DNA from 4 places in the Candidatus Nitrospira allomarina genome. Region 4 is predicted to be linked to each of the others. Evidence: riboswitches for the same ligand, from Rfam matches in the RefSeq annotation. Region 4 holds a riboswitch; each other region holds the start of a gene.
The links. A riboswitch is a leader RNA that binds a small molecule or an ion and turns the genes downstream of it on or off. The one in region 4 is predicted to bind cyclic di-GMP.

Region 1 (8,047 bases), 1.4 Mb from region 4:
ACCTGCCGAAGATCTCCTCCCCGTTCCCCCACAATCTGCCCGGCAAACTTCACCCCTTTGGCGGTCAACCGTTCCATACCGGTTTCAATCTCCGCCACGCGCACGGCAATATGATGCAGGGTGCGATCCCCGAATTGCTTGACCCATCCGGGAATTATACTCGTCTTTCCCCGTTCATCCGCATATGCCTGATCAACAAATAAGGCGGGACATCCGGGTGCCCGGTAGACCTTGGCCCACCAGTCGTCATACTCCAACGTTTCAGAATAGGCATACCCCAATAACAGAAATTCCTCGGCCCGGGGATCAATCGACGACGTGCGCACGGTGATATGATCCACAACCGGAAACAGCCCGATGCCAATCTCCTCCAGCGCATCTTTGACAATCGCCGCCGCATGGTTTTTGGCAGCATATTCGTGAATGTATCGCGTAATCACCTGTTCGAGTTCGGAACGCTGATTCATCACTCTCCTCCCTGGTTAGTCCACCGAAAATGTGATTCCTTGCGCCAGCGGGAGTTCCGTCCCCCAATTAATCGTATTAGTTTGCCGACGCATATACGCTTTCCAGGCATCAGAACCGGCCTCTCGCCCCCCACCCGTTTCTTTCTCTCCACCAAAAGGCGCCTCCAATCTCCGCCCCCGAGGTGCCGATATTCACATTCGCAATCCCACAGTCGCTCCCCTGCCCCGATAGGAATTGTTCGGCATGCCGCACATGTAGGGTAAACAATGAAGACGACAACCCTTGTGGCACTTGATTTTGGAGTGTAATCGCGTCGTCCAATGTGGCATACGGCATGACATACAAAATCGGCGCAAACGTCTCCCGCTGCACCACCTTCCACTGATTCTCAGCACGTACGATCGTCGGCTCGACATAAAACCCGGGCCCCTCGATCACACCCCCGCCATAAAGAATCTGTCCACCATCCTGCACCACTTCCTCAAGAGCAATACGAAATTCTTCCAGAGCCCGCTCATCGATCAGCGGCCCCATCAACACCCCTTCATTCAACGGATTACCCACCCGGACCTGCTGATAGGCCAGAAGCAGACGTTCCACGACCTCCTTATACCGTGTCTCCTGCACAAACAACCGGCGGGTGGTCGTGCATCGTTGCCCGGCAGTGCCCACCGCCCCAAAGACAATGGCAGGTATGGCCAGATCCAAGTCAGCCGTCTCATCGACAATCACGGCATTGTTCCCGCTAAGCTCCAACAGGCTACGCCCCAATCGTTGGCCCACGACTTTCGCAATTTTTTTACCCACGGGCACAGAACCCGTAAACGAAATCAATGGCAAGCGTTCATCAGCCACCATCCTCTGCGCCAATTCAAGCTGGTCGGTAATGAACACGGAAAAAATCCCCGGAGCACCCTGTTCCTCCATCACCTGGTTACAGATATGCTGAACGGCTAAAGCACAGAGGGCGGCCTTGGGGGAAGGTTTCCACACCACTGTATCGCCGGCGATGGCGGCCAGGAAGGCATTCCACGCCCATACGGCAACGGGAAAATTAAAGGCCGTGATCACTCCCACCACGCCGAGTGGATGCCACTGTTCATACATCCGGTGTTGTGGCCGTTCGGAGTGCATCGACAAACCATACAGCATGCGGGATTGCCCTACCGCAAAATCTGCCATATCGATCATCTCCTGCACTTCCCCGTCACCCTCAGCCTTAATCTTTCCTACTTCCATCGACACCAGGGAACCCAACGCATCTTTTTTTGCGCGCAGGGCGTCACCGATCAACCGCACCACCTCTCCGCGCTTCGGAGCGGGAACTTGCCGCCACTCCCGATATGCCCGTTGAGATTCCTGAATGAGGGCGTCGTAATCCGCCCCGGAGCACCGGTTCACTTGGGCCAGAACCTGTCCCGTCGCGGGGTTCACCGAATCCAGCAGACCCTCGGTGGTCGTCGACATCCAACGCCCCTGGCCGGCACACGCGCCGGCATTCACCGCTTTTAACCCCAATTCATGGAAGACATCCATCACGCGCTCCATTTCCTTTGACACACCATAGGCGCATCACGAACACGAATCATCCGGTTGAAAATACCGTCCGAACCGGTTAGCCAGGATTGAGGGCAGATCAAACGTCTCTTGCGTCACAAACCCCCGATACTGACCGGGACGCTCAAAGACAAGGTCCACCACACTGCACATCCCGGCTGCCGTCGTCACCTGAATCGCAGACCACAATCTTTCGGCAATCGTCTGTGGATAAATTTTCTGCACAAAATTTTCTTCATACAGCTCGCCTTTTCGAAGACCCGTCACCGACGTATAAATTAAGACCACATCCTGCAAGGTCTTCGGCACGGCCTTTTCCAAAATACGCTTTAAGGTCTCCCGGTCATCATTCAGTTTGAGGTCATTCATCAACAGATAAATTTTTTCACAATGGCCGGGATAGCGCAGGGTCTTATAATTCATTGTCCGGACCTTGCCCGCATACGTATCCGCCAATGTCCCCAGGCCACCCGAAGTATTAAAGGCCTCGTATAGCAGGCCATCAATGGCAATGGTTTCGTATCCTTCGAGAGGCAGCAACGGCACTTCCCGGCTATTCTCAATCCCATAGCACGTGTTGCCGTATTCATTAATCAAGCCATCCGTCGACCACGTCAGCGAATATTTCAACACATTGCTGGGATTCACCGGTAACGCTCCAACCCGCATTTTCACGATATCCACAGAATCAAACCGTGTCATGAGTTCATGCGCCACAATGCTGATAAATCCCGGCGCCAACCCGCATTGCGGCACAAATGCCGAAGACGCGCCCTCACTTACCTCACGAATCTTCCTTGTAACTTCCACATCTTCGGTTAAATCAAAATAATGCGCCCCACACGCGCGAGCTTGCTCTCCGACCGCCTGGTTGCAAAAATACGGGAGACAGGAAATAATTCCTTCCGGCCCGACAGAATCGATAAAACGACCCAGGGCCGTGGTATCCTGGACATCGACAGATGATACCTGAAAATGGTCATGGGCAATTTCCCCCTTCAGCCTGGCAACCACTTCCGGATCGACATCCCCCAGCACCACTTCGTAGTCTTCACACTCCACCAGCAATGTCGCAATCAGCGATCCGATTTTGCCCCCACCAAGAATACATATTTTACCCATAGACATCCCTTTCTTAAATCTTCCCTTTTTTATCTATTTTACTCCTTTTTGGCAGTCATGGTAGGGGCCTGAGGCTGATTAAAATTTTTTTGTTTCCATAGTCTGTGATTCATGGAAAAACTGGAACAGGTGGTTTTCCCAATATGACATTGACACCTAACACAAACCAAGATAGTGCCATCACATTTCAAACAGAAAAAACACAGCCGGATGCTTTCTACTTTCATCGTATGGTGCGACTATTTCTACCCGTATTGTTTTTTCACGAACCCCTCATTTCCCATGCAGCCGACAACAAGGCGTTGATTATGGAATGAATGCTTTTGAAATAGGTCTTACCCTCAACCCATTTTTCTACCGAAGGGAATACCTTGAACGAGTGTGGAGGAATTCGGCCTATCCCATGGCCGAACGGTTGAATATTCCCATCGGACCTCGAAACATTTCCCCCCCACCCTTCCCAGTTTATTTTTTTGAACGGACTATTATAAAAATTGGAAGAAGCGAAGGACATGAAAATGAAAACAAAAGAATGCTGGGAGGGTGGCTCCTGGGTTATAGCGTGGGGAACCTTCTTTTGCTTTGCAGGTTCCAAAACGATTCAGAGTTTTCGACTGAGGACGTCTGGAATGTAAACATTCCTACTTCGATTCAGACAAAAGGGTACCTGGAGGACAATCCACGATTTTCCGACGATGCCTCACAAATCGAAAAGCTCCCTCTTCAACCGGCTGTCCCCGTTTCTCATCAATTTGTGTCATGTGCCACGGCTATTTAAGTGAGGTGGGAAGACCACAATGGTGTCCAATAGATCCTCGGACGACTGCCAGAAGGTTATCCTGAGAAGGTCGTTCCACAGTCTTTTCTCTACTCAAACTTTGGGATGATCAGCATGAAATTTATTATTTATTGGAGCATAACTACATGTTTTACCCTATATCCTCTGTATGACATCTTGCTCTAAAATTTACCACTTTATTGATCTACTAGCTTTTGAACGGAAAATTGCCCAACAAATCTCGCTTAACTTTTTCAAAAGATAACGCAGCCGATTTAGATGGATGATTAAAGGAAAATACAGGACACCATTCACTGGGAAAATCTATTATTTCATAAAAATTTTTCCGACCTGCATACCTACAGTCGCATTGGATCACAAAGCTAATAGTTAGGTATGCAAATTTGATCTCGTCCAGCTACCCTAAGGAGGGGGTAATACCTATGAAAAGGATTTGGATTTCAATCCGAATACCACAAGGAACAGGGTATGACCCCACAAATAACCTCCCTGAGTTTTGCAGCCAGAATTACAGCTACCCTCGTTTTTTTTCTACATGGAATAATCACTAGCCCCGCCTTCTCTGCTTCTTCCATCCAACTTGCCTGGACCGGGAGTCCGGAATCTGACCTGATGGGATATTATGTATATATGGGAACATCGCAAAGGTCTTACCACATTACGAAAAATGCAGGACTCAACCCATCATATGTTTTCCAAAACCTCCCGGATGGACTCACCTACTATTTTACGGTCACAGCCTATGATCAATCGGGAAACATCAGTGTACCGGCAGAGGAAGTGGCTATTGCCCTTCCCACACAAAACACAAACCCGAATCCTCATAAGAATCAGGACATGAATGGGGATGGAAAGGCCGACCTGGTCTTTCGAAACACGAAAACCGGAGAGGTAGTCCTGTGGCTGCTCAGTGGCTCCAGCGGCACAGCCTCCGGCATTCTGGGCCAATTACCCACCGAATGGGCTTTGAGGGGAACGGGCGATGTGAATGGGGACGGGAAGGCCGATCTCATTTGGCGCAATGACACGAGCGGCGCCGTGGCCATCTGGTTGATAAATGGCTTGACCATCATGTCCACAAGCTTTCTCGGCAGCGCGCCGACGGCTTGGGATATTCAGGCCGTTGGGGATCTCAACGGCGACGGCAAAGCCGATCTCGTCTGGCGCAACATCCTTGATGGCAATACCGCCATTTGGCTCATGAATGAAAGCACAATTGGTTCCGCTGGTTTTCCGGGTGGTGTCTCGTTAGGGTGGCAGATTGCTGCAATGGGCGATGTGAATGGGGACGGGAAGGCCGATATTATTTGGCGCAATGACACGAACGGTGCGGTGGCTGTGTGGTTGATGAATGGCGACACCATCACCTCCACGAGTTTCCCTGGTAGTGCACCGACGGCTTGGGATATTCAAGCCAGCGGGGATCTCAACGGCGATGGCAAAGCCGACCTCGTCTGGCGGAATACTCTTGATGGCAATACCGCCATTTGGCTCATGAATGGATCGGCAATTGCCTCCTCAGGATTCCCAGCCACTGTGCAGACGACATGGCAGATAGCAGGAGCAGAAGATGTGAATGGGGATGGCAAAACAGACGTCATTTGGCGCAACAACAGTGATGGAGCCGTAGCGGTATGGCTGATGAACGGCGCCACCATAGCCTTCACGAACTTTCCCGGTGCTGCTTCTCCGGACTGGGAAATCCAGTAAGCGGAACAAAAAAAATCCCTAGACCACTCCCCTGAATGGCCTCATGGGCCAACATCAACAATCCCATTCAAACAAATTTTCTCCCCGGCTTACCTAGGCCAAATAAATCTCACCCCAATCTGGAAGAATTCTCTCGCCTCCCTCATCTTTTCCGCATACACAACATCCATCAATCTCTCCCTTCCTTGGCACCCAATGATTTCAAGCTCCATGAGAGATTCCCATCGCTCCTCCATCCTGCATAATCATGATTATCGTGATTCGGCCGTTCAGCCAGTTGTACCTTCCCGCTGTTGGCTCGGACATTGGTCTCCAGGAAATTCACGGATTAGCGGGCCCTTGCTCTCTTCCTTTGCTAGGCACGTGTAATTTTCTTTTCTTCTTCCATAATCCTTCTGATCGTTTTTTTTATTTTCTCCGAAGTTCCTCTGCATAGTTTTTCCAACCTTTAATATTTTTGTCTCTAAAGTTTTCCCTTACTTCTCCGAAATGTTCGGCAGACCGTTTGGGGGTATAAAGGACATAATAAGGAGACAGAGGATTAAAAAAATTTGACCAATTCATAAAATCTTCTTCCCGAAACGGCACACCTACTGTGAAGTAGGGTCGCAAAGCCCGGAGTCAGGTCACCACGCCTGACCGTCCGGCTACCGAAGGAAGACATCATTTGCAGGGGGAGGAGAAGATGAGGACTTCGGTCCACATACGACAAGGAGTAGAGTATGATCCGACCAACCACCCCCTTGGGTTTCAAAATCACACATACGGCAGTCCTGCCCCTGCTCCTCTTCGTTTTGCTTGTTAGCCCCGCCTATTCGGCTTCCTCCATCCAGGTAACCTGGGACGCAAATACCGAATCGGATTTAGCAGGATATAAAATTTACAAACGGACCTTACCTTCTCAAGATTTTGGACAACCTATATTTTCAGGAATGCCTGGTAATCCATCCTCCCCCTCAACAACCGTCGCCGGACTCAATGGAGGGACAACCTATGGATTTATAGCGACAGCCTTTGATACAGCCGGAAATGAAAGTGCCCCTACGACAGAAGTACCAATTACTTTCCCCCCAAGCTCGCCGCCGCCACCATCCCCGCCGCCAGCTGACACCACCGCCCCGACGGTCACCCTGACCGCCCCCAGCGCGGGCACCGTCTCCGGCATGGTCATGGTCAGCGCCACCGCCAGTGATAACGTCGGCATCGTGGGGGTGCAATTCCGCCTCCAGGGCGCCAACCTCGGCTCCGAAGATACGAGTAGTCCCTACAGCACGAGCTGGAATACCGCCACCGTGGCCAATGGCACGTACACCCTCACGGCCATCGCCCGCGATGCCGCGGGCAATACGAAAACCTCAGGATCAATTGTGGTCACAGTGAGCAGTAACAGTACGCCGCCCCCACCCTCAGCATTCAGCATTTCAAACCTGGCCGTCGCCAGTGGGCAAACCTATGTCGTGCCCACCTCCGGACTCCAACCCGGGGGCAGGGTGTATATCGACCGCGCCTTTACCTTTACGACCATTCCCGCCGGCCTGCAGGGAGCGGCATATGTCCGAACTGCGAATGATGACAAAGCTGCGACCACGAGCGCTTTCCTCAGCTTTACCGTCAATCAACCCGTCTCCGTGTCGGTCGCCCATGACGTACGCATCACCCCGAAACCCTCGTGGCTGAGCACTTTTACAGACACCGGCACGAGTCTAGGGACGTCGGATACGACCCTCCGCCTATTTGTGCGGTCCTTCCCGGCCGGCACTATTACCCTCGGGGGCAATGCCGGTGATGGATTGAGCATGTATTCTGTCATCGTGAAATCAGAGAGCGGTACTCCTGATGACACCACTGCCCCCACGATCACGCTGACCGCCCCCAGCGCGGGCACCGTCTCCGGCACGGTGACCGTCACGGCCAGTGCCAGCGATAATGTCGGCGTCGTGGGCGTCCAATTCCGCCTCCAGGGCGCCAACCTCGGCCCCGAGGATATAAGCAGTCCCTACAGCATCAGCTGGGATACCACCACCGTGACCAATGGCGCGTATACCCTCTCGGCCAGTGCCCGCGATGCCGCGGGCAATACGAAAACCTCAGGATCAATTGTGGTCACGGTGAGCAATTCAACCACCCCGCCTCCGGATACCACGCCCCCGACGGTCACCCTGTCCGCCCCCAGCACAAGCAGCGTCTCCGGCACGGTGACCGTCACGGCCAGCGCCAATGATAATGTCGGCATCACGGGCGTCCAATTCCGCATCCAGGGTGCCAACCTCGGCCCCGAGGATATAAGCAGTCCCTACAGCATCAGCTGGGATACCACCACCATGCCGAATGGCCCGTATACCCTCTCGGCCATCGCCCGCGATGCTGCGGGCAATACGACCACCGCTGCCC
Region 2 (8,047 bases), 1.4 Mb from region 4:
ACGTTTTTGTCGAAATTCAGCAGGAAAAGCGTTTTGGCAATGATGTTTCCGACATGACAGACCTGCGGAATAGAATCCTTGATATTTAACCGGGAGAGTTCAAGGAGATCGGAGACGAGCTCTTCCGCTTCGCATACGGCGGTGGTAATGCCGTTCAAATATTCGGTTTGTTCGGAGGAAACCGTTGTGGACAAGTCTTCCAGCAGAAAATCCGCATAATTATGAATTGCTCTCAGGGGTGTTCGTAAATCGTGTGAAACGGCATAGTTATAGGCCTCCAGTTCCTGATTCTGGTTGGCTAGTTGTTGATTGAGGCGTTTGAGCTCGGCTTCGTGTTGTTTTCTGGCTGAAATGTCCACGATTGAACTGAGGACCATGAACCCGTCCGGTGTGTTGATGGGGTTGAGTCCGATTTCTACGGGGAACTCAGTCCCGTCTTTGCGGCGGGCAAATAGGTCCCGTCCGGCGCCCATGGCCCGGCTACTTGGATGATGGAAAAAGTCAGCCCGATGTTGGAAATGTTCCTTCTGATATCGTTGCGGGACGAGCATATCGATAGAGTGATCCACTAATTCATGTTGTGCGTACCCAAAGAGGGTTTCGATTAATTTATTGGCAAAGATGACCTTGCCGAGATGATCCACAATCAACATCCCGCTCGGGAAGGCATCAACCAGCACACGAAGCCGACGTTCCTTGTCTTCCAAATCATTTTTGGTCAGTTTCAAATCCTCGAGGAGAACAGACATTGTTTGGTTTTGCTCTTTGAGTTCCTTCGTCTGCAAGCCATATTTGACCTCGAGATCTTCTTTGACCGTCTGGAGTGCCTGTCGGGAAGAGATATTTTTCAAGGTCATATATCCAGTTACCAAAACACAAAGAGTCGATAGGGAGCGATTAATAACGGCTGTTTCATATCCAAGCCTTGAAATAGAGCCCCAATACCCGAGAATAATTAAAAACATTGCGCCGATTATCGCGATTCTTGTAGTCCAGAGATGGTTGAGGGGGAAGGTGGCCACGACAACCAGAATGTACAGACTACCCATTCCGACCCCTAGCGGGGTCAAGCAATCCGCCACGAAGATCCCCAATGCCAGTCCCACAATGAGAGCCTTCTGAAGATGTGGCTGTGGCATTCCGGCTGTGACGGTGGGAATCCCCATGGTTAGAGATTTGAATGACATGTTATTGACTCGCTTTTTCCATTGGTCCATACAATGAATGAGTCATAACAGGAAGACCGGGAGGATTCGATGCACGGGGGAATTTGATTTCAGGGGATGGCGCTATCCGGACTGCCGGAGCTGGATCTGATGGCAGCCTGAACCCTCCGAACATCATCACTGGAGGTAGTCTATGGCGCAGAAATTGGACGAAACGGTTCATGCTCGGCGCACCACATGGCCATAATGTGGAGTCCTCACGCAGGACTCGTTTTGGTCAAAAGATGAATACCAACATCCTTCGACCTTTGGTTAATGATGACTTAAGGAACTGACGAATGCGCACCTGAGAAAAATGATTGTTCTATCAAGCCGATTTTTGAGAAGAATGTTGAATTTGCCGGTACATTGGCAAACCTTCGATCATGATGCTCCCTTCCATAAGCAATAGGATCGAACTTATGACATCTCTCGACATGATAAAAATAAGGCAGGATGAATGGGAATGAAGAATATTTTAAATAATGCGAAATAGTAACGATTTTTTTTATTATTCGCAAGGAACATGCATTCAATCTAAGGAGGTACACTTGCTAAAAGTTTTCTTGGAATCCCGTACATTCGATCTCCTTCCGAAATCGGTAGGGACGTAATTCCGAAGGGTGCATTTGGAAGTCCAACTCCACTGGTCCGTCTGGCCTCTTCCAATAATCATCTAATACCAAAAGGTCTGATTGTTTTTGCGGCGCCATTTCGTGACGAGAAGGGCGAGTGGCGGTGGGGCAGGGATTGAACCCATAATGGTTTACTAATATGTAAACGAAGGCCGTATTGGACCGGAGACGCGTATCTCCGACGTGGTGCCCCATGTCATTGCCACGGATTTGACTTGTTGGTTCGAGATGTTGGCTAAACCGGCCACACAGGCGATTCCGCAACCTGTGAGATCCTCCTGAAGAACCGCTTTCATGTGGTTTGGTCCAAAAGCCATGGAAGGATACAGGCCTCTCATTTACAATGACGGGAGAGATAGGCTTTCAGGGCGACAGCATTATTGTATTTCTCGTTCTTGGCCCCAAAAAGAATCGTCACCGGACTATATCGGGCTCGTTGCCAGAGATCCTCAACGGCCTTGATGTTCTGATCAAGCTCGGTGAAATATCGTGTCTGAAATTCGTGCCAGCGGACCGGGTCATGCCGGAACCAGCTACGCAGTCTTGTTGACGGGGCAAGATCTTTTTGCCACAGATTAACGTGAGCCGCCTCTTTTGAAAGTCCACGTGGCCACAGCCGATCAATGAGAATCCGACATCCGTCATCTGGGGCAGGGGCGTCGTATACTCGTTTGATCCTGATGGTTGAGAGGGCTGCTGTTCGGGAACGGCCCGTTCCTTGAAAAGGGGCCTGCGCGGGATGGTTTGAGGGATGTCGAAAGCAATCCGTGGTATGATCATTGACCAATCCGGCCGCCTGCATGTGTGCGTAGATCACGGTACTCCCCACAAATCTAAATCCACGTTTCTTGAGATCTTTTGAAAGAGCATCGCTTTCGGGCGTCGTGGCCGGGACTTGAGACATGGTGTTCCAATTATTCAGCTTGGGTGCCCCCCCGACAAAATCCCATATATAGTGATCGAAGGTGCCGAACTCCTTCTGCACCTTCAGAAAGGCTTGGGCATTGGTAATGGCGGATTCAATCTTAAGGCGATTTCGGATGATCCCGGTATCTTGAAGCAGTGCCGCCCTTTTTCTGTTATCAAATCTGGCCACTTTCGAGGGATCGAATCCGGCAAACGCCCGGCGGTAGCCTTCCCGGCGTAACAGGATCGTCGACCAGGACAACCCCGCCTGCGCACCTTCCAATGTCAGCATTTCAAAATGACGGTGGTCTGTGTGGACAGGGATCCCCCATTCTTCATCATGATAGGAAATGAAGTAGGGCTTTGTTCCCACCCATCCACAACGGATAGGTTCTTGAGCCTGCAAGCGTGGGGTGCGTCCCATGGAAAAATTCTTGCCTTTTCGGAAGACAGGTGCGTCTGAATCTTCTCTATTAGCTAGAAGATGAAAGAAATGTGAGCATGTGGTGTATGGGCAAGGCTACGAATTTCTGCCCATCCTGTCAACGATATGAGGGATCACATGGATTATGACTGAGCGGTTGTCCGTTTGTCGGATTTTGGAATGCCATGATACAGTATCTTTGTACCTTCACAGAGGAGGGAAATCATGCATTCATGGATTTTACAACGACTGACCAGGTCTATTCGATCAAGAAAGTTGGGCTTATCCGTCTGCATGTGGGGAATCGGGTTGTGGGTATTGATGAATGGTTCGGACGTCATCGCTCAAGCACCCAATGTTCCCTGGGAATGCTCCGAATACACTGGTGAGGCTCAAACCCGATGTATGCATGTGTTGCTGGAGCTTCAACAAAATCACATTACTAAGTTAGAAGCACAACTCAATGCCCAGGAGAGGACTGTGCAAGACCTCAAAAAGAAGGTGGACCGTCAGGAATCGTTCGCCTCTCGTGACGCTCGGGTTTATAAACCAGCCCCGCGATACTCACGGTCTCCTTATGTTCCCCCCTATGCCTACGCGCCATTGCGGCCATTCGGAATCTATCTTCAGCCTCCCTGGACCGCTTCACAATATTATGGATTTGGTTCGGGATATTGGGGACAGCCAGGCCTGTCATTTAATTTCCGATATGGCAGAGGCCATAGGCATAAACATTAATCGGTCTCGACTTTTCCGTTTTGTGTCTAGGGCTTGTGTTATTTCAGAGGGGGTGGGTTTTCGATCAATCTCTTATTCACCAAACTGTCCCTTCTGCACATGGCGAGTGGTGGCACTTCCCAATCCACATTATGGAGTAACGCGTCCCATTTTGCTCTTGCAACATTGGATTTGGGATTATCCAGTCCCTCTTCTTCTGATGCGTCGACTCAATGAAACCGAGCCGGTGTGAATCGGCAAAGATTCACGAGGGATCGCGATGCACGGTCTCCGGGGAAAAGGCCTGGGTACACACCGCGATATACTCAGCTCCCTCAGGGCCAGGGGTGCTGTATCGGACCCATTCATTGCGATAGGCGATGACCGCCTGACCGGCATTCACCTCAATCACCCCTTCTTTGGTTTCCACCCGTAATTGACCGGACAGGACGAGCGTATATTCATCGAATTCCGGTGTCTGGCCGGGCTCTTCCCATCCGGAAGGACTTTGCATTCGCGCTATGCTGATCTGGTCTGTGCCGCTATTGACCCGTCCGATAAATTCATCGATGAGTTTGGGTTTATTCCCTGCAGGTTTAATTCTTGTGGGTTGCTCGATCAGTTTAGCCATACTGTTTGATTGACCTCCTGTTCGTGAATTGAAGGGCGCATGGACCGGGGACCTTCCTCCGTCTAAAATTTTTCCCAGGTTTAATGGCCTGTCATTGGCCTCATTTTTGTTGCACGCTTGAGTGGTTGATATCGTACTTCCCATAAATTTGCCATATGTCCAACGAAACTTCTGTACCCTGGACGAACCAATACAATGATAGGCCGCCCCGGATGGAGAAAACAATGTGAAGTCGTTGGATTTCTATATCAAAAGATGAATTCGCAAAATCACTAACTACCCAATATTTCATCACAAGAAAAACTTTTGAAGTCATTTTACAGGTCAAAACCAAACAGTCCTGGCAGCAAGGAAAAGGGCGGGGTCGCACTTGGAATCGACTATTGTAGACAATTGAAATCTGTCTTTGGATGGAAGGAATTTGTTGGAGTAGGTGTGCCGCGTGGGGGCGCGGCACGAATGAAAATACTAATGGGTGGTTGCCGGATTTTTTCTTAAGGGGGGAAGTAATTTTCCGTGCTATATTCGTGTGCGGTGGCCGTTTGGATGTCCTAACTGTTATTACCCGCCATCTGTGCAGGGACATTCGGTTCTTGACCCCGATTGAAGTCCTTTCTGATATTCCGGACCGGACACCTCATTTTTGAATTTCCCGAAATGCCCATCCGCGACGGCCTACAGTTTTGTTTCTTGACACCCCTAATTTCTCGGATAATTTTTACTCATGCCCGCCATCCAGGGAATGGTGAAGGGTGTGAGAGTCATCTCGTTCGTCTTTGTCTTTTAACATTTCGAGAGTCTTTGCCAGGACCTGCCTGAGAACCCTTCGTGAAATGGGCCTGAACGGTTCTGTTTCCCGTGAGTGTTAATGAACATGTTGCAGTCCCGGTACAGCTGCCGGACCATCCTGAAAATGTCCAACCATTTCTTGGGTTAGGGGTCAAGGTCACGACAGTTTGATTTGGGTAGTTGGTTGAGCAACTTCGTCGTGGGCAATTAATTCCGTCAGGAGTCGAAAGGACGGATCCACTACCGCTGACGAACACTTCCAGTTGGGCCATTACCTGGGGAGTAGTGAACTGCAGGGGGGCCGACCATGCGGATACATTGCCGTTGGCATCCCGAGCCCTCACGGTATAGAAATAGGAAATACCCGGACTGATGGTTTTATCCACAAAGCCAGTGGTGGTGGGTTGCCCGATGACTACATTATTCCGAGCCACATCATATCCCGTCACGCCGACATTATCAGTTGAAGCTGTCCATGAAAAGGCCACTTGGGTGCCTGATGTTGAAGTCAACGTGAGGTTTTGGGGTACCGACGGCGAGATCATATCTTGTGGTGGGACGAGTGGGACCGATACGGAAAGTGGACTTGACGATGCGGATACATTCCCGCCGGCATCCCGGGCTTTGACGGTATAGAGGTAAGTCATGCCCGGACTAATCGTTTTATCCACAAAGGCATTGGTGGTAGATTGCCCGATGGTCACATTGTTCCGGGCCACATCATATCCGGTTACGCCGACATTGTCGGTTGAAGCTGTCCATGAAAAGGCCACTTGGGTGCCTGATGTTGAAGTCAACGTGAGATTTCCAGGGGTTGTCGGTGTAATGATATCGGGAATTTTCACACTCACTTCTTCCGAGGGTAGACTTTCGTTGTTTGTCTGATCATATGCCGTGACTGTAAAATAATAGGTCATTCCCTGCGACAAGTTCTGAAAAACAAAGGAAGGGTTGAGTCCGATATTTTTTGTGGTGTTATAGGACCCCTGGGATGTTCCCATGTACACATTGTATCCCTTTAAATCCGGTTCCGGACTTGCGTCCCAGGTTAGTTGGACCGAAGATGCTGAGAAGGCCGGGCTGCTGAATAATCCGATGAACAGGAATGCAAGGCCTGCAACAGTTCTGGTGGCGAAATTCCAGGGGATCATAGGGCGGACCATAGTCGACTCCTTGTGGTATTCGGACCGAAGTCCTCATCCTCTCCTCCCCCTGCGAATGACGCCTTCCCTCGGTGGCCGGACGATCAGGCTTGGGGACCTGACTCCTGGTTTTGCGACCCTACTTCACAATAGGTGTGCCGTTTCGGGAAGAGGATTTCATGAATTGGCGGACTTTCTTTTGCCGTCTGTTGCTCTGGTTTGTACCCTAGACCTCCAAACGGTCTGCCGAACTATATCGGACCTGTAAAGAAAAACTTTAGGGGTAGCAGCGATAGGGAAGTACAAAAAACTTTTGAGAGAAAAATCTTTAAACCAACTGGAGGAAATTGTGTTTGATGCAAAAATATGAAGCTCTGTGAATGAAGGTGCGATCTCCAGAAGAAAATTGCCTTTTTTTTTCTTTCGGCTGCTAGAGAAATGTTGGATCCCCCAGGGAGAGAATTTCTCCTTCATACCTTCTGGTGGCAATCAGGTATCTCTATTGGCAAAGGAGGAAATACACTCGCACCAATGTTTGCATCCGGGCATCCTATCAAAGGAAAAGGCAGGCCTAGGTGATCGCTCTCTGCTAAATACCGGAATGAGTGCTACGGTTGAGGGAGGATGGATTCCCAATTTTCCATGTCGTGTTTCAAAGAGTAGAAAAAACTTCCGATATCCTCGAATTGGCCGCGTTTGACCTTCAAGGTAGGATAAGAAATCAGCAAAATTCGAGGTAGTCGGGGCAAGGGAGAGAATTTGTGAAGAATGGGCGGGAGGTTTTTTCAGATAAGGTGGGGGTAAGCCTGCTTGGTGTTTGTGAGAGGGTCTAACCTGCTGGTTTGTCCGTACGGCAGTTGCCTTCCGGTTATGATTGACCCGTCGTCTGAGGTTAAGGTCTCGCCTCGTCCTCCCGTGTGGTAATTTTTCAGACGTCCCTTCTTCAGGTTAGGTCCGGGGCCTTATGTCGTTACCATTCTTGTGTTTGTAATATTAGTGCTACTGAATTTCCCAGTCTGTGGAAGTGGCTCCGGGAAAGCCCGTGGATGTGATGGTCAAACCGTTCATCAGCCAAACCGCCACTCCTCCATTGCTGCGATTGCGCCAGATAATATCGGCTTTTCCGTCACCATTCACATCGTTTGCTCCCGACATCTGCCATGTCCGCGACACTGTCCCAGGAAAGCCGGAAGCGGCTATCGCCGTTCCATTCATGAGCCATATGGCGGTATTGCCGTCTGTAGCGTTGCGCCAGACGAGGTCAGCTTTGCCATCGCCATTGGCATCTCCAAGGGCTTGAATTTCCCAAACTGTCGGGGCGCTCCCTGGAAAGCCGGTGGACGTGATGGTCAAGCCGTTCATTAGCCAGATGGCCACTGTGCTGCTGGTGTCATGACGCCAAATGACATCGGCTTTCCCATCCCCATTCACATCGCCCACGCCCGCGATCTGCCACCCTAACGATACACCCGCCGGAAAACCTGTGGAAACAATCGCCGTTCCATTCATGAGCCATATGGCGGTGTGGCCATCAGTGGTGTTGCGCCAGAGGAGGTCGGCTTTGCCGTCACCGTCCATATCCTCGATGGCTTGGATAT
Region 3 (8,047 bases), 1.3 Mb from region 4:
CAGGATTTTGGCGAAATTATGGATCCCACGGATTGGCTCTTTCAGATCGTGCGAGGCGATATACGCGAATTGGTCAAGTTCTTCATTACTTCGAACCAATTCCTGGTTTCTTGCCGCGATGATGTGTTCAGCCTGTTTACGGTTGGTGATATCATTAAAAATGACGACTGCACCAGAAAGTTGATTATTTTCATTCCGAATCGGAGTACTAATATATTCCACGGGAAATGCTGTACCGTCTTTGCGCCACATTATTTCGTCTTCGACCCTCTGGACAGAACCGTTGCGTAAGGCAGCATGAATCAGACAGTCTTCAATGGGATAGGGAGATCCATCGGGTTTGCTGTGATGCACCGTCAGATGCATCGGTAAGCCGATCAGTTCTTCCGGCTGATATCCCAACATTCTGGCGCCGGCAGGATTAATAAACGTGCTTCGCCCTTCCCTGTCCACTTCATAGATCCCCTCACCGGCAGAATTCAAAATACGTTCACTCTGTTGTGAGAGCTGGTGATGCGCACGCCCGATTTGATAACGGTCAACGGCCATCGCAATTCGATCGCCTCCCAATTTAAGGGTATTGGCCGTCGAATCGGGCACAGGCTCTTTGAAAAATACATCCATGACTCCCAACACGTCCTGGCCACGGAGCAGGGGATATCCCGCATAGGCCACTATTCCCTCTTGTGTAGCCCAGTCTTGATGGGGAAAACGGGGATTACCGATGACCGCAATGGTCAATTCGGGTTTTTTGCGATTTGCAATTCCCGCGGCATGAAATGGTCCGTCGGGGATACCCAAATGATGATTTTCAGGATGGTGAAAGTGTCCTGCGCTTGCCTGTAACTCGAGGATCTGCTGATTCGGACTGAATAACCATACGCGGGCAAATGCAGCGTTTAGGTGGTCGCAAATTGCTTGAGTACATGCCTGAAGCATGGACTGAAGGTCTCCTCCCTGGATGATGATATGACTGAGCGCAGCATCGAAGGCCAGTAAGCGTGTCTGCTGGACTAACATGGCCTCGGAAAGTTTGCGTTCAGTGATATCGACCAGTGAAGCCAGGATATAAGTCACATCTCCACTTTTTAAAGGGTTCAGACCTATTTCCACAGGAAACTCGGAGCCGTCTTTGCGTCTGGCATACAGGTCCCGACCGGTTCCTATGGCCCGGGGATGGGGGTTTTTCATAAACTCCCCTCGATGGGCCACATGGGTGTTTCGAAAGCGTTCCGGAAGTAAATGCTCAATGTGATTTCCGAGGATTTCGTCTTTTGTATAGCCAAAAAGATTCACGATAATCTCATTAATCAATATAATTTGCCCCTGCTCATCAACCATAACCATGCCACTTGGAAAGGCATCAATAAAGAGATTCAAACGAGCTTGTTTTTCTTCCAATTGGAGTTTGACCCGTTCCATGTCATCGAGCAGGTTCAGCATGGCATCATTCTGTTGTTTTAACTCCACTGTCTGCGTCTCAAATTGCTTTTCCAGATCATCCTTTAATGATCGAAGCTTTTGGCTTGAGGAGAGATTTCTTAAAACCATGAACCCGGTAACCCACACGCCCAAAATAGATAGTAACCGGTTTACCAGGGCGTAATTCTCCTCAAGACCGGGAGGAGATGTCCAAAACCCCGCAATAATTAAGACGGTCGACACCCATATGGAGCCCATAGTAAAAAGCTTATGGTGGCTCGGTAAGGTAGCCAGCACGACCAGAACGTAGAGCACACCCTCGGCAATTCCCAGATGCGTCATTGAATCCAAACAGAAGAAAGCGAAAGCCATTAGGGCGATAAACACTATTTGAAGATTGAGATTTAGTAAAAGAGACGTATGTTTAATGACATTCATACAAATGGTCCCCGTATTGCCAGCTTAGTCATACAAGGAAAAGTTTTAGGTCAATAAAGAAATGTTGGGATAGGGTTGCGGCTGGTGTGTGGCGAGTGAAAGCCTGTTGATTTCCTTTTTCAGTTCAAGCATACGAAGTTCTTGATCGCACAAATGCAGGTTAAGTCGGCGCAATTGATTGTTGGCTTTCTGAAGGTGTTCGCTTTGAGATCGGGTGACAGCTTCGATGGTTTTATGTGTCTGGATTTCCTTTTTCATTAAAAGATTGGATTCTTGTAAAAGAAACGAATTTGGCAGTTTGCTCGCCTTATAAACCAGTGGCCATAAAGCAATCGCCGTAATTACCGAAATGACGGCAGTAAAAAGTTTGCCTAATCCTTCCGGATAATAATCGGGTTTCCATATGGTCCATATGTTGAACATATGTGTCATGCCACAGGCTAAGATGAACGCACAAAACAAAAAGATAATAGGTTTGAAGGGCAATTTCCCTCCTATCTTTGTGAAATACCAGAGTGCCAGGGGAATTGAACAATAGGAAAGCGCAATGAGACTGTCTGAAATGACATGTAACCACAACAGCGAGGAATCCCAAAGAAAACACATCCCATGCGGCATAAAATTGTTCAACGGTTCAAGAAATGGCGACATCCGGGCTGCCCTCCAGATTTTTTCCAGTGGATCTATTGGATTGACAAAAACGAAGTTGTGTTTTGTGGAGTCCGTTTCTCTTTCAATATAATTCAGGATTATTGTTAATGCCAGAGGAGGTGCGGACGTGTAAGTGCAGTGCGATTCCAATACGTCGGTGATGTCCTCGTGAAAAACAAGGCACAATTTGCCGAGCTGAAAACTCAGCCTCATTTTCAAAAGGACCCTCGATCTTTATGTGCGACTTGAGAACGTGTCTCCTCCTCTCCATGACGCCACAACTCCTATGTCGCAGGCCAATGTTGAGGTTAAGGTTTGGGGTCATGGGCCGATAAGGAATGATAAAGTGAAAATCGCAAACCACCCGTGAGGTTGGGACGCAAAGCCTAGGGACCTTTTCTCTCTGACAGTTAGGAAGGTTCGCCCGGTTGCCACTTTACACGAATCCGCTTGGGTAGATTTGCGCCAATCTTTGCAGGAAGATGGCGTTTTTTTTGTCATGGTTGTGTCACAGTCTGACGGGAGCCGGGTATGAGTACAGGAAACGATGGTGCGTTCCGCTCACGGATGATCAGAAAAGCGCCCGTTCCCTCAGAATGGATAACATCGCGAAGGAGGATAGTTGTCAATGGTAAAACATTCGGTCCCTGGGGTAATTTTGATCGCTGAAGACAACATCGACGATTGTGTCATCGCCTGTCGAGCGTGGGAGGAAAGTGGAATAAAGTGTGATATTCGACTGGTTCACAATGGTAGAGAGGTGTTGGATTTCCTGTACCGTCGCCGAAAATTTCGGAATCTCCAGATCACTCAGAATCCTGATTTGATCATCCTGGATTTGAATATGCCTCGGATGGATGGACGACAGGTCCTTCTGGAACTGCGTGCAGATCACCGCTTATGCAGTATTCCCGTCGTCGTGTTTTCCGATTCCAAGATGCCGAAGGATATGGCCGAGTCCGAAACGATTGGAGCCCTTGAATATATTTCCAAACCGGAAAGTTTTTCCGAATATGTGGAGATCCTAAAACATTTAGGCCAATTTATTTTGAAAAACCCCGGGAGACTGGTCTATGCGGGCTGTTGAGGGTGTCCAGGGGGATGTTCCTCTTAAAATTCTGCTGGTGGAGGATGATGAGGATGATGCCATTATCACGCGCAGTCTTCTGCAATTTAGCTCCGGCCCTCCTCTCATAGTGGATTGGGCTCCATCGTATGAGGCCGGGTGCGCCTCCCTCGAACAGCAACAGCATCATATCGGGTTGATCGATTACAACCTCGGATTGAAAAACGGGATTGATTTAGTCAAAGAAATACAGGCAAAAGGCTGCCATATGCCGATCATTATGCTGACAGGCCAAGGGAATGAATCGCTGGTGGTCGAGGCAATTAAGTCCGGTGCCATAGACTATATCCCTAAACATATTCTTTCAACCGAAAATCTAGAACGGGCTATTTGTCACGGATTGGAAAATTCCAAACTGACCAATGAATTGAAATTAAGGCAGAGCCAGCTTGAACTATCCAATAGGGAACTCGAAAAGAGAAATGCCGAGATCCGGCGGTTTTATCATCTATTAGCTCATGAGTTGAAAACACCGCTCACGGCTGCATGGGAATTCGTCAATATTCTTCTAGAACAGATTCCCGGATCCTTGAATACATCTCAAAATGAATATCTCACCGTCATCCAGGAATGTTGCGCCCATTTAGATCGCAATATTAATGATCTTTATGATATTACGCGTCTAGAGACGGGAAAGTTACGGATACATATTCAGCCGTGCATCCTGGAGCCGATAATTACCGATGTCGTAACCTGTCTCGGTCCAAAGGCGAAATCTAAAAATATCCGGTTGTCCGCTCATTTCGATTCCTCTCTTTCCACTGTGAAGATAGATTCACAGCGAATTAAACAAGTATTACTCAATTTAGTCGGCAATGCTCTGAAGTTTACTCCCACGGGAGGAGAGGTGACTGTGACAGCTTCTGCGGATCGCCGTTGTCCTGAGAGAGTCCGGGTGGCTGTCCAGGACAACGGAATCGGTATTCCCAAAGATCAGCTCGAAAATATCTTTGATCGATTATTTCAAATACAAGATGATATCGCCTCCTGTTCCCCGGGACTAGGTCTTGGGTTATTTATCTGTCGGGAAATCATCAAGTTACACGGAGGTACCATGGTGGCAAGCAGTATTCCGGGTCGAGGGAGTGTCTTCAGTTTTACGCTCCAATGTGAACGGAAATGATCGATTAACAACCCGAGGGAGGTAGGCAAAGGTGGAACAGACGGTGTTAATTATTGAGGATGATGAAAGTATTTCGAAAGCCCTGGAAGTCCGTTTACAGTCCAGAGGCTTCAGGGTGACCATCGCTTTCGATGCAATTATGGGTATGCAGAAGGCGGCAGAACTTCTGCCTCAGGCGATTCTGCTCGATATTACCCTGCCGGGAGGAAACGGGTTATCTCTTGCTGAGCGGTTAAAAAACTCCGATCGAACCCAGAAGATCCCCATCATTTTTTTAACGGCGAGTAAACAGGCCGACTTACGACGATCAGCGATTGCAGTGGGAGGTGCGGCACTTTTTGAAAAGCCGTATGACTTTGAATATTTACTAGCAGCCTTGCGCGCCGTGATTCAACATCCGACCGTGCGGTTAGCAATATAGACTTCTAAAGGCGGGGACTATAGATTGCGATGATGGCACTTCCGAGCGTGACGAATAAGCAAATTCGCGCATATGACGTTGACGACCATCACGTTGATGCATCGGTGCGGGTGTTGCTTGTCGATGACAATGAAGATGATGCCGTTATTGCGCAAGCGATGTTGGCAAGCCTGCAGGGAATGAATTTTGCCGTTGATTGGACATATTCATTTGATGCAGGACTGAATAGATTAAAGCAAAACGAACATGACATTTGTCTGTTGGACTTTTGTTTAGGCCAACGCAGTGGCTTGGATTTGCTTCAGGAGGCTCTTCGATACGGGTGCCGTATCCCCATTGTGATGTTGACAGGCACCACTGATCGACAAATCGATTTGAAAGCCATTCAATCGGGTGCGGCGGATTACCTGGTCAAGGGCGAAACTAATCCGGGAATTCTCGAACGGGTGATTCGACATGCCAGAGAGCGGAAACGGGCGGAAGAAGAACGGGAGCATCTGACACAGCAATTGATCGAGCGCTCCCGTCTGGCGGGGATGGGTGAGGTGGCGGCCAATGTTCTGCATAACGTAGGAAATTTATTGAATAGTCTCAATGTTTCCGCAATGCTGGTGGGCGATCAGCTGCATCATCTTCCCTTTCAGGATATCCAACGCGTGGCCCGCCTTCTGGAAAATCATTCTGATGACCTGGAGACCTTTATTCGTCAGGATGCCAAGGGACAACGTGTACCGGCATTTCTCCATCAGCTGGGAACTCATTTGAATGAGGGCTTGGAAACGGCCCAGAAGGAAATAAATAAGGTGGTAACCCTCGTCGCTGCCTTAAAACAGATCATTGCCACCCAGCAGGAGATGGCTGCAACCACTGATGTTTTGCAGCCCGCCCTTCCGAAAGATCTTTTGGAGTGTGCCCTTTTGATCAATAAATCCGGATTTGAGAAACATCACATTGAGGTCGTAAGAGAATTTGGCGAACTTCCGCAAATAGTGGTGGATAGATATCAGGTCTTGCAAATTCTGACGGTTCTCATCCGCAATGCCATGGGTTCCATGAGCCACATCCCTTTCGGATCACGCCGGTTAACCTTGAAACTGAATCATCATCCTCTAGAGGAAGGATGGATCCAGATTCAGGTGGTAGATACGGGGAAAGGCTTGAATCCCGAAAGTTTCACCCGCATTTTTTCTCAGGAGGAAACTGACAAGAAAACCAGTTCAGGATTGGGACTTCATGGTAGTGCGCTTTTCGCCAAAAACCTGGGTGGGACGCTCTCGGTATGGAGTAAAGGAGAGGGTTACGGATCAACCTTTACGCTAGCCCTCCCGGGACAGCCGGCAAAAAAGCCTTTTCATGTTTGAAGAGAAACTCCAATCCATGCCATCACAACAGCAGATTTGATATCCTCCGCCTGATGGGTGGATAGATGATTAATTCTTTTCGTCACATTTTTTGCAATTGAGGATGGTTTTGAGGTGGGCTCGACGTCCCTCTGGTGTCAGAACCCATGGGCGAAAACTAAGGGGAGGCTGATGTCGAACATGCTGCCCATGGCCGCAAGCCAGATCTGCCACCCAATCATCCAGGTCATCTTGATGAAACCCGATAATGGGTTGGTTCATTTTTCTCCCAAGTTTTTATGATGGGGGACTATGATGGATTTGTGAATTATTTGCCAAAGACATCCTTGAGTAAATCTGTAACGCGCGCTGCAGGGTTAGTCCTGATTTTTTGCTCTTCCTGGGCTAATGTGTGAAATAGCCCGTCCAAACTTTTTCCGACCACATAATCGTCCAGATCAAATGCCGGGACTGTGACAAACGGTAGCATCGTATATTGTCCCACCAATTCCTTGTATTGCGTGGTAACCCCGACTTGGCTCATCGTCTTCTCCACTTCAGGTTTAAACGCCGTGGCAAGTTGATCGCGTGTTTTACCCTGGAAATAATCAGTTGCGGCGGTATTTCCTCCATCGAGAATTTTCTTGGCATCATCAAAACTCATGTTGGTGACCGCATCTTTGAATATGGGTTTGGCCAAGGGAGCGGCCTGCTCGGCGGCCCGGTTCATACTAACTACCAATTCATCAACCTGGGGCCCGAATCCGGCCAGTCGAAGAGCTTTGTCCATAGATTGAAGTTTTTCAGGTAGTAAAATTTTAATAGCGTCATTTTTTAAAAAACCGTCTGCGTTGCCGGTGAGTTTCACGGTATTTTCCGTTCCGACGATCAGTGCTTCTTTAAGTCCAGAGATTATCTTGTCATCTCCGAGGGTTTTTGCCCCAGGCAGAGAAAATTTGTCGATCTCTTTCATAAAGTCACCAAATTGTGCGAAGGCGATCTGCGGAAGGAGCAAGAGGAGAACACTCATGATGACGGGAGATTTGATCATTGATCACTCCTCTTTTGAAAAGGAAGAATGGATTAGGAGGGTAAATGGAGAAAAACGGGAATCGGAGAGTAAAGGACATCAGATGCGATGCATTTCATACTCTTCCTGTGAGATGGGACCCACAAGGAAGAGGGGGACGCTTGCGCCCTGGGATTATCCTGGGGAGGATAGACTAAAAATATAAGCAGTCTTCAAATCTCAGGAGGCAAAATCCAGCTCATCCTCGTGGGTGGTTCAAAAGCACCCTGGAGTGTGAGATGCCTCAAACTTAGGCTATAGGAGTACAACTCATCCCAGATCCCCTGCCCTTATTTGATGATGCTAGGGGCCTAGAGAGGAGCGGACGGGTTTTCTTTTTCATCGCTTCCCGTTGGGGGTTGAGGCGATTTTCCAGAATGACGGGGTCAATGACTTCACCGCATTGCAGGCACCGTTTGGTCAGGATTTCCATTCCACCGGCATCATAATTCACATT
Region 4 (8,047 bases):
AGGCCGACGGCAGGCACCCCATACGCTGCCCCACTAGCGACGGTCAGATTGGAAATGCTTAATGGGGGCATGGTTGGAGTGGCAACAGTACTGGTAACGAGCGCTGAGGGTTGAACAATGACGGAATACATACTGCCACTTCCCCCGCTGGCATTGCCGCCGAGAGTGATCGTCCCGGCGGGAAAGGGCCGAGCATAGAGGCGGAGGGTCGCATCCGAGGTCACCAGATTCTTGCCCGTATCGGTAAAGCTGTTCAACCACGACGGTTTTGGCGTGAGCCGCACGTCATAGGCCACCGAGACGGACACCGGTTGATTCACCGTAAAGCGGAGGAAGGCCGCCGTTGTGGCGGCTTTATCATTATTGGCCGTTTGAATATAGGCCGCGCCCTGCACACTCGTGGGAACCGTGGTAAACGTATAGGCGCGGTCGCGATACACCGTCCCTCCCACGCGAAGACCGGCGGCGGACACGCCATACGCTGACCCATTGGCAACGATCAGGCTGGTAATCGCTAATGGGCCCGTGGTTGGATTATCGACAGTGGTAGTAACTGGCGCTGAGGGTTGAATAATGACGGAATACATGCTGCCGCTCCCAACCCCGGCGTTACCCCCGAGAGTGATCGTCCCGGCCGGAAAGGCCCGAGCATAGAGGTGAAGGGTCGTATCCGAGGTCACCAGATTCTTGCCCGTATCGGTAAAGCTGTTCAACCATGACGGTTTCGGCGTGAGCCGCACGTCATAGGCCACCGTGACGGACACGGGTTGATTCACCGTAAAGCGGAGGAAGGCCGCCGTTGTGGCCGCTTTATCATTATTCGCCGTTTGAATATACGCCGCGCCCTGTACACTCGTGGGGACCGTGGTAAACGTATAGGCGCGGTCACGATACACCGTCCCCCCGGCGCGAAGACCGGCGGCGGACACGCCATACGCCGACCCAGTAGCGACGGTCAGGTTGGTAATCGCTAATGAGCCCGTGGTTGGATTGGTTGTGGAAATAGTTGTTGGCGGCGTAGTTGGATTGGCGACGGTTCCGGTAACCGGAGCTGAGCTTGTGGTATTGCCTGCCGCATCGCGGGCAATCGCGGTCAATGTATATTGACCGGAAACCAATCCAGTCGTGTCCCATATTTGCGAGAAAGGGAGTGTCGTATCCTCCGCCCCCAGATTGCTCCCATTGAGTCGGAATTGTACACCCACCACTCCAGTATTATCTGTGGCGATGGCCGATACGGTAACGGTGCCACTCAGGGACGTCCCATTTTGGATGCCACTCAAGGCTACCGTGGGAGGCGTGATATCGGGAGCGGGGCCCTCCGCTGGTTGAACGATAACGGAATACATACTGCCACTCCCCCCACCGGCATTACCCCCGAGAGTGATCGTCCCGGCGGGGAAAGCCCGAGCATAGAGGCGGAAGGTCGTATCCGAGGTCACCAGATTCTTGCCCGTATCGGTAAAGCTGCTCAACCACGACGGTTTTGGCGTGAGCCGCACGTCATAAGCTACCGTGACGGACACTGGTTGATTCACCGTAAAGCGGAGGAAAGCCGCTGCCGTGGCCGCTTTATCATTATTAGCCGTTTGGATATAGGCCGCGCCCTGCACACTCGTAGGGACCGTGGTAAAGGTATAGGCGCGGTCGCGATACACCGTCCCCCCCGGCTTGGAGGCCGACGGCGGCCACCAGGTACGTGGCTCCACTGGCAACGGTCAGATTCGAAATACTGAGCGAGGAGGACGGCGGCGGACTCGAGGAACCGGAAGAGGGGGAGGACGGTGCGATATATTTTTTCACCTCGGGGGAGGGAAGACTTTCATTGCCCGAGGCATCGAAAGCCGTAACCGTAAAATAGTGCGTTTTGTCCGTGGGTAAGTTGGTATATTGATGGGTCGTGATCTTCCCGACCGTCGTGGGAACCCCATAAACCCCGGGGTTGGTTCCTCGATAGATCCGATATCCCGCTAAATTGGCCTCTTGATTGGCGGTCCATTGGAGGGTAGCCGAATCACTGGTGGCGGCTTGTGCCCCCTGCGGGAGAAAAAGGAGGCAACTGCCAAGCATACACCACGCTAGACACCTTTTTAGACGACTCGCCGCACGACCATCGGACATGGGATACCTCCTTCGCACACATACAGAGGCCCCATTCCCGCACGTCTCTCTTTCTTCGGTAACCCGGCTATCAGAAATTCTGACCCGTGGCTTTGCGTCCCCACTTCACAATGGGTTTGCTTTTATCGGAAAGAGGCCACTAGTTTACGTTGTGTTATGCCATCTTCGTTCGAATGATCCAAACTCGCTTTTGAGTGAGGAGACACGTGACCAATTACTTCACGGGCTTTTATCGGTGGATCCCCAAAAGCCTTTAGGCATCAACCAGGCAGGGAAGGTTGGAGAATTCTTCTGGCACTTGGCGTCCAATCATGATCGTTCTTGAACGGCACGTTTGCCAGGTCTTCTTCCTTCTCCTTGAGACGTGCGCAAGGCGTGAAGGCTCAAAGCTTACTTGACGAGGCCCTCTGGTTTGGAATACGAAAAGATCCATTCGCGAAGCTTTCCTTCACCGAAAGCCCAGACGACATCGCATCCCCTTCCAGGACCCACCTGGGATGCAGGGTTTCTCCAGCATGGAGCCCTCATGGCAGGCAAGCCTGATTCCAAGAGCTTTAAAAGATCACCCCAGCGACGTTCTACACCTGAAGAAGATAAGCCATAATCATTGGGTGGAACGATTTTGTAGAGGAATCGACCATACGGGCTTACCCGCCGTCCAAATAGGCCCGGGCAAGACCAAGCCTTTTACATTTTGACATCCACGAGCAAGGCGATGGCCTTACGGATTTGCTCACGCGCACCAAGAAGGACGAGGACATCACCTGGCTCCAGAATCGTTTCGTGAGAAGGATTGGATTGCGTCACGCCATCCCGTGTAATCGCAATCACCGAAGCGCCTGTCCGTCCATGGATATGCAACTGCGTCAATGGTTTCCCCAACGCGGGAGAATCGTTTTCCACCCGACAGGTATCGACTTGCACATCAGCCAATGTCCCAGCACGCAGATGGTGTGCTAACTCAGGGAGCTCCCCTCTCCGGAGTAGGAGATACCCTTCCCGACGAATTTGTTCAACTTTATCTTGAATCCTGTTCTTCGGCGTCTGATAGGTACGCAGAACCAAGGCAAAAATTTCAATTGATGTTTCGAATTCTTCCGGCACGACATCATTGGCTCCTAGTTCTTGAAGGTCCTGCAATTCCTTTAAATATCGTGTTCGTACGACAATATGAAGATTGGGATTCAGTTGTCGTGCTTGTTGAACAATTCGGCGCGCGCCAAAAGGGTCAGAGGTAGCCACCACGAGTACTCGCGCCAATAAGATGCCGGCTTGAGTCAACACTCTGGGATTCGTCCCATCCCCATAGAGCATGGTGCCCCGTCCCTTTTTTTGATCAGCCTGCACGACATCAGGATTGACGTCCAGCACCACAAATGGAATCTCCATATCACTTAAAACCCTGGCAAGATTCCGGCCATTTAAGCCATAACCCACGATAATGACATGGTCTTTGACTTTAATCTTGATACTTTGCCGCACATTGACCTGACGTCGAGGGAACCAATGTTTTAGGCGGTCAAGAGCCTCAGTTCGTCTAGCCAGGCGGGGAGCCCATTGAATCAAAAATGGCGTAATTGTCATGGACAACACCGATACTGCAAGAAATATATTATAGGCATGGGTATTCAATAATCCTTCTCCCTGCCCCACCCGGGCCAGGATAAAGGCAAACTCTCCCACCTGCGCTAATGCCACCCCCGTTAATAATGCAGTAGAAACGGGAACTCCAGCAAGGAATACCGCTCCGGTTCCTGTGAGGAACTTGCCTAACACGACAAGCACCAATAATCCCATCACCAAAATGGGAAATTCCGCGATGACCGAGGGATTCATTAACATCCCCACTGAGACAAAAAATAAACTATTAAAACTATCCCGAAAAGGAATGACTTCGGCCAGTGCCTGATGACTATATTCCGATTCAGAAATCACTAGCCCCGCGATAAATGCGCCTAGAGCCAATGACAATCCCGCGAGGGAAGTCAACCAAGCCGTTCCCAGCCCCAATACAATAATCGACAGGAGAAATAACTCTCGACTTCGAGTCCCCACAATAAGATGAAGAACATGAGGGACAAGAACCCGAGCAGCCAACACGATCAACCCCACAACCAAAACGGATTTCACGAGCGTTTCGACAATGACCCCGGTCTCCCCTTGGGAACCCGTTCCCAGTACCGGAGTCAGTAAAATCATAGCCACAACGGCTAGATCCTGAAAAATAAGAATCGCCATGGTCGCTTGCCCATGCAACGCATCCATTTCTCCTCGATCTCCCAGAATCTTAAGGACAATGGCGGTGCTGCTCAACGACAACAACAGTCCCCAGAAAACCGATTCTTCCCATGATCGACCCAGAAACCAACCCCCAAGTGCTACAACACTCAGCATACTTAAAATTTGCAGGGGACCTCCAACCCATAAGAGCCTTCTGGAAGCCCGTATTCGCGAAAGAGAAGTTTCCAAGCCTATGGTAAATAGCAACAATACCACACCGATTTCGGCGAGAGTTTCGACTTGGTGTAGATCGGAAATGAGGTTCAGGCCGTAAGGCCCCACTAAGGTGCCAGAAACTAAAAATCCCGCAACTGCCGGTAGCCGGAGTTTTTGAAAAACAAAAACAACCAGAACAGAAATAGAAAAAATAATGAGGACATCCCGTAGGATGTGGACTTCACTCATCTTTTGGGGGTGCGGCTCTGGGCAATGACTCCCATGCAGGGTATTTCCAGCAATATACGAGAACAGGATAAAGGAGACGGGGATGATCTCAAGAACCCATCATCCCTCGGATTGAGAATAATGTCCACTCTGCGCTGCGCCCCACTCAACGGACATGGGCCAATGCTAGTTCCGGTAAGATCGTAAGAAGAATCGAGATGGGTCCTTCCAGGCCCATCCCGATTAGTCGAGAAGATCAAGAGACGTTCACAAGCGGTCTGAAGAGGAAAAATCCTGAAAGAGCCAGGGGGCCTCCTGAGCCCTGCGTTTTTCATAAGCGGCAATTGCAGATTCGTGTTGAAGCGTGAGCCCTATTCCGTCTAATCCCTTTAACAAACAATCCTTGCGAAATGGATCCAATGCGAACGAATACGTTTCCCCTTCAGGAAGGGTGACCACCTGCTGAGCCAAGTCGACTGTGATGTGATATTGGTCGGTATGGGCTACCCGGTCAAATAAGGTTTGGATGTGTTCTCCTGGAAGCTCGACGGGAAGAATTCCATTCTGGAAACAATTATTGTAGAAAATATCGGCAAAACTCGGAGCCAGAATACAACGAATGCCATAGTCCAACAAAGCCCATGGAGCATGTTCCCTTGAGGACCCACACCCGAAATTTTCACGGGTCAACAAAATCGTGGCCTCTTGATAGCGCGGTTGGTTGACAAAAAAATCATGATCCGGAGACCCATCCGCACGTCGCCGCCAATCGGCAAACAATCCCTCTTTGAGGCCGGTGCGATGGATCGTTTTCAAATATTGTTTCGGGATGATTTGATCCGTATCGACATTTCCCCGATTTAACGGAGCGACCGTTCCCGTCAATATAGTAAACGCTTGCATATCTATCTCCCGTGTTATGCTAGAGGAAGTAATGGCCATCCTGTAGACAAAAGAATCCCCTCATGAATCTCACAGCTTCCAGTCACGAATATCCACAAAATGTCCTTCAACCGCAGCAGCAGCAGCCATGGCAGGGGAGACTAAGTGCGTCCGTCCGCCTTTACCCTGACGTCCCTCGAAATTTCGATTACTGGTTGAAGCACATCGTTCTCCCGGTGTGAGCACGTCCGCATTCATGGCGAGGCACATACTGCACCCCGGTTCACGCCATTCAAACCCCGCTTCGCGAAAAATCCGATCCAACCCTTCTTCTTCCGCTTGGTGTTTGACTAACCCTGATCCTGGGACCACCATAGCCTTGACACTTGGAGCGACGCGCTTTCCTTTGACATACCGAGCCGCCACCCGCAAGTCCTCAATTCGTGAGTTTGTGCAGGATCCGATGAAGACTCGATCGACCCGGATGTCACATATAGGGATGCCAGCTGGCAACCCCATATACGCTAAGGCCCGTTCTGTGGCCATCCGCAATTTTTCATCCGCAATGGATCCAGGATCGGGCACATGGCCATTCACATCAGTCACCATTCCAGGATTGGTCCCCCAAGTCACTTGAGGAGAAACATCTTCTCCTCGCAGCTCAACAACCTTATCAAACCTGGCTCCAGGGTCGGTTTTCAAATTTAGCCAATCCGACTTGGCCTGTTGAAACAGCGCTCCTTTCGGACTGAGGGGTCGGCTCTTCACGTATGCGACCGTCGATTCGTCTGGACTGACAAGACCAGCGCGCGCTCCCGCTTCAATAGACATGTTACAAAGGGTCATCCGGCCCTCCATTGAAAACGATCGGATCACCGAACCCGTATATTCCACGACAAAACCGTTTCCACCACCAATACCAATTTGCCCGATAATCGCCAGAATCACATCTTTGGAAGAACAATAGTCAGGAAGCCTGCCCTCCACACGAATTTCCATAGTTTTTGGTCGTTTTTGAACCAAGCATTGCGTCGCCAGCACATGCTCGACCTCTGAAGTACCAATACCAAACGCCAAGGCGCCAAACGCTCCATGAGTGGAGGTATGAGAATCTCCACACACAATTGTCATCCCCGGTAGCGTCAACCCTTGTTCAGGTCCGATCACATGAACAATGCCTTGCCGGATATCCTCCATCCCATAATACGTTATTCCAAATTCTTCGCAGTTGCCTTCCAAGGTTGAAATTTGCAAGGCACTCATGGGATCGGCAATACCCTGCGACCGGTCGGTGGTTGGAACATTGTGATCGGGAACAGCAAGCGCCGCGGTTGGACGTCGTGGCCTTCTTCCGGCTAACCGAAGCCCTTCAAAGGCTTGAGGAGAAGTCACTTCATGCACCAAATGTCGGTCAATATATAATAAGGTTGTTCCATCTGGTTCTTCACGAACCACATGTTGATCCCAAATCTTTTCAAACAATGTTTTGCTTGCCATGGAATGTATCCTTCTTTTTGAAAATTTGCGGACTCTAATTATCTACATTCATCCCCTTCTGGCAAGAGCCAGGAAGAGTTTTTTCCAGAGTTGTATTCATCTCCGCCTTTTCTTTGTGGTCTTTTAAGACTTCTGATATACTTTTCCCTGCGACAGGGGACAATCCAACCTTATGGCTCCACCTGCTAACTACTTAGGTGGAAATAAGTGAGTGCCGACAACGATTCATCCAGCCCAGAACCAAATTTAAGTGGTTTCCGGCCAATCGTGAACAACGACCAAACGTCGATACATCCATAAAGCAGCAAAGGTTATCTATTTCCCCTGGAGCGAAGAAAGACTCTAACAATCCTAATTCCGAATCCGCCATTGTCGCCCACCCTCTGAAATTAATAGGTCTCAACACTTCACATGGGTATATTCAATTATTGTATTAGCCATTTTTCCCAAGATATGGCCATCGATCTGGGAACCTCTTCTACCTTAATTTATATCAAGGGGAAAGGGATTGTCCTGAACGAACCTTCCGTCGTGACAGTTGAGACAAACTCAAAAAAACTTCTCGCGGTTGGGGAAGAAGCGAAGCGAATGATCGGTCGAACCCCGGGCAATCTCACCGCCATTCGTCCCATGCGAGAGGGTGTAATTGCTGATTTTGACATGACGGAACACATGTTACGGCACTTTATCCAAAAAGTTCATCGCGGGGGAACTCTCCTCAGGCCACGCATCATTATTGGTGTCCCGTCCAGGATCACACAAGTCGAACAACGTGCCGTCAAGGAATCGGCTGAGCTCGCTGGTGCCCGTGAAGTTTATCTCATTGAGGAACCGGTTGCCGCGGCTATTGGGGCAGGATTACCGATTACCGAGCCTTCCGGCA

Region 1: it holds a riboswitch for cyclic di-GMP, as region 4 does, so the genes downstream of both, PP769_RS18590 (Ig-like domain-containing protein) here and PP769_RS04975 (fibronectin type III domain-containing protein) in region 4, are expected to answer to the same signal.
Region 2: it holds a riboswitch for cyclic di-GMP, as region 4 does, so the genes downstream of both, PP769_RS18595 (fibronectin type III domain-containing protein) here and PP769_RS04975 (fibronectin type III domain-containing protein) in region 4, are expected to answer to the same signal.
Region 3: it holds a riboswitch for cyclic di-GMP, as region 4 does, so the genes downstream of both, PP769_RS10935 (response regulator) here and PP769_RS04975 (fibronectin type III domain-containing protein) in region 4, are expected to answer to the same signal.

What each region holds. Positions count from the first base shown of each region.
Region 1 is NZ_CP116967.1:4,254,980-4,263,026, forward strand. Features, by position in the region: gene PP769_RS18570 (VOC family protein) at 1-467, opposite strand, end outside; partial or broken gene amaB (L-piperidine-6-carboxylate dehydrogenase) at 483-2,004, opposite strand; gene PP769_RS18580 (saccharopine dehydrogenase family protein) at 2,041-3,147, opposite strand; gene PP769_RS18585 (FG-GAP-like repeat-containing protein) at 4,415-5,656, shown strand; cyclic di-GMP riboswitch class I at 6,230-6,311, shown strand; gene PP769_RS18590 (Ig-like domain-containing protein) at 6,379-8,047, shown strand, end outside.
Region 2 is NZ_CP116967.1:4,263,360-4,271,406, reverse strand. Features, by position in the region: gene PP769_RS18615 (sensor histidine kinase) at 1-1,187, opposite strand, end outside; gene PP769_RS18610 (DUF488 family protein, N3 subclade) at 2,175-3,170, opposite strand; gene PP769_RS18605 (hypothetical protein) at 3,396-3,908, shown strand; gene PP769_RS18600 (cupin domain-containing protein) at 4,153-4,518, opposite strand; gene PP769_RS18595 (fibronectin type III domain-containing protein) at 5,280-6,470, opposite strand; cyclic di-GMP riboswitch class I at 6,538-6,619, opposite strand; gene PP769_RS18590 (Ig-like domain-containing protein) at 7,449-8,047, opposite strand, start outside.
Region 3 is NZ_CP116967.1:2,460,710-2,468,756, forward strand. Features, by position in the region: gene PP769_RS10925 (PAS domain S-box protein) at 1-1,860, opposite strand, end outside; gene PP769_RS10930 (hypothetical protein) at 1,906-2,511, opposite strand; cyclic di-GMP riboswitch class I at 2,856-2,947, shown strand; gene PP769_RS10935 (response regulator) at 3,140-3,598, shown strand; gene PP769_RS10940 (hybrid sensor histidine kinase/response regulator) at 3,585-4,760, shown strand; gene PP769_RS10945 (response regulator) at 4,792-5,181, shown strand; gene PP769_RS10950 (response regulator) at 5,211-6,542, shown strand; gene PP769_RS10955 (DUF3565 domain-containing protein) at 6,612-6,803, opposite strand; gene PP769_RS10960 (DUF4197 domain-containing protein) at 6,850-7,536, opposite strand; gene PP769_RS10965 (hypothetical protein) at 7,550-7,756, shown strand.
Region 4 is NZ_CP116967.1:1,134,150-1,142,196, reverse strand. Features, by position in the region: gene PP769_RS04980 (Ig-like domain-containing protein) at 1-1,658, opposite strand, end outside; gene PP769_RS04975 (fibronectin type III domain-containing protein) at 1,582-2,121, opposite strand; cyclic di-GMP riboswitch class I at 2,176-2,252, opposite strand; gene PP769_RS04970 (monovalent cation:proton antiporter family protein) at 2,809-4,806, opposite strand; gene leuD (3-isopropylmalate dehydratase small subunit) at 5,053-5,688, opposite strand; gene leuC (3-isopropylmalate dehydratase large subunit) at 5,758-7,164, opposite strand; gene PP769_RS04955 (rod shape-determining protein) at 7,576-8,047, shown strand, end outside.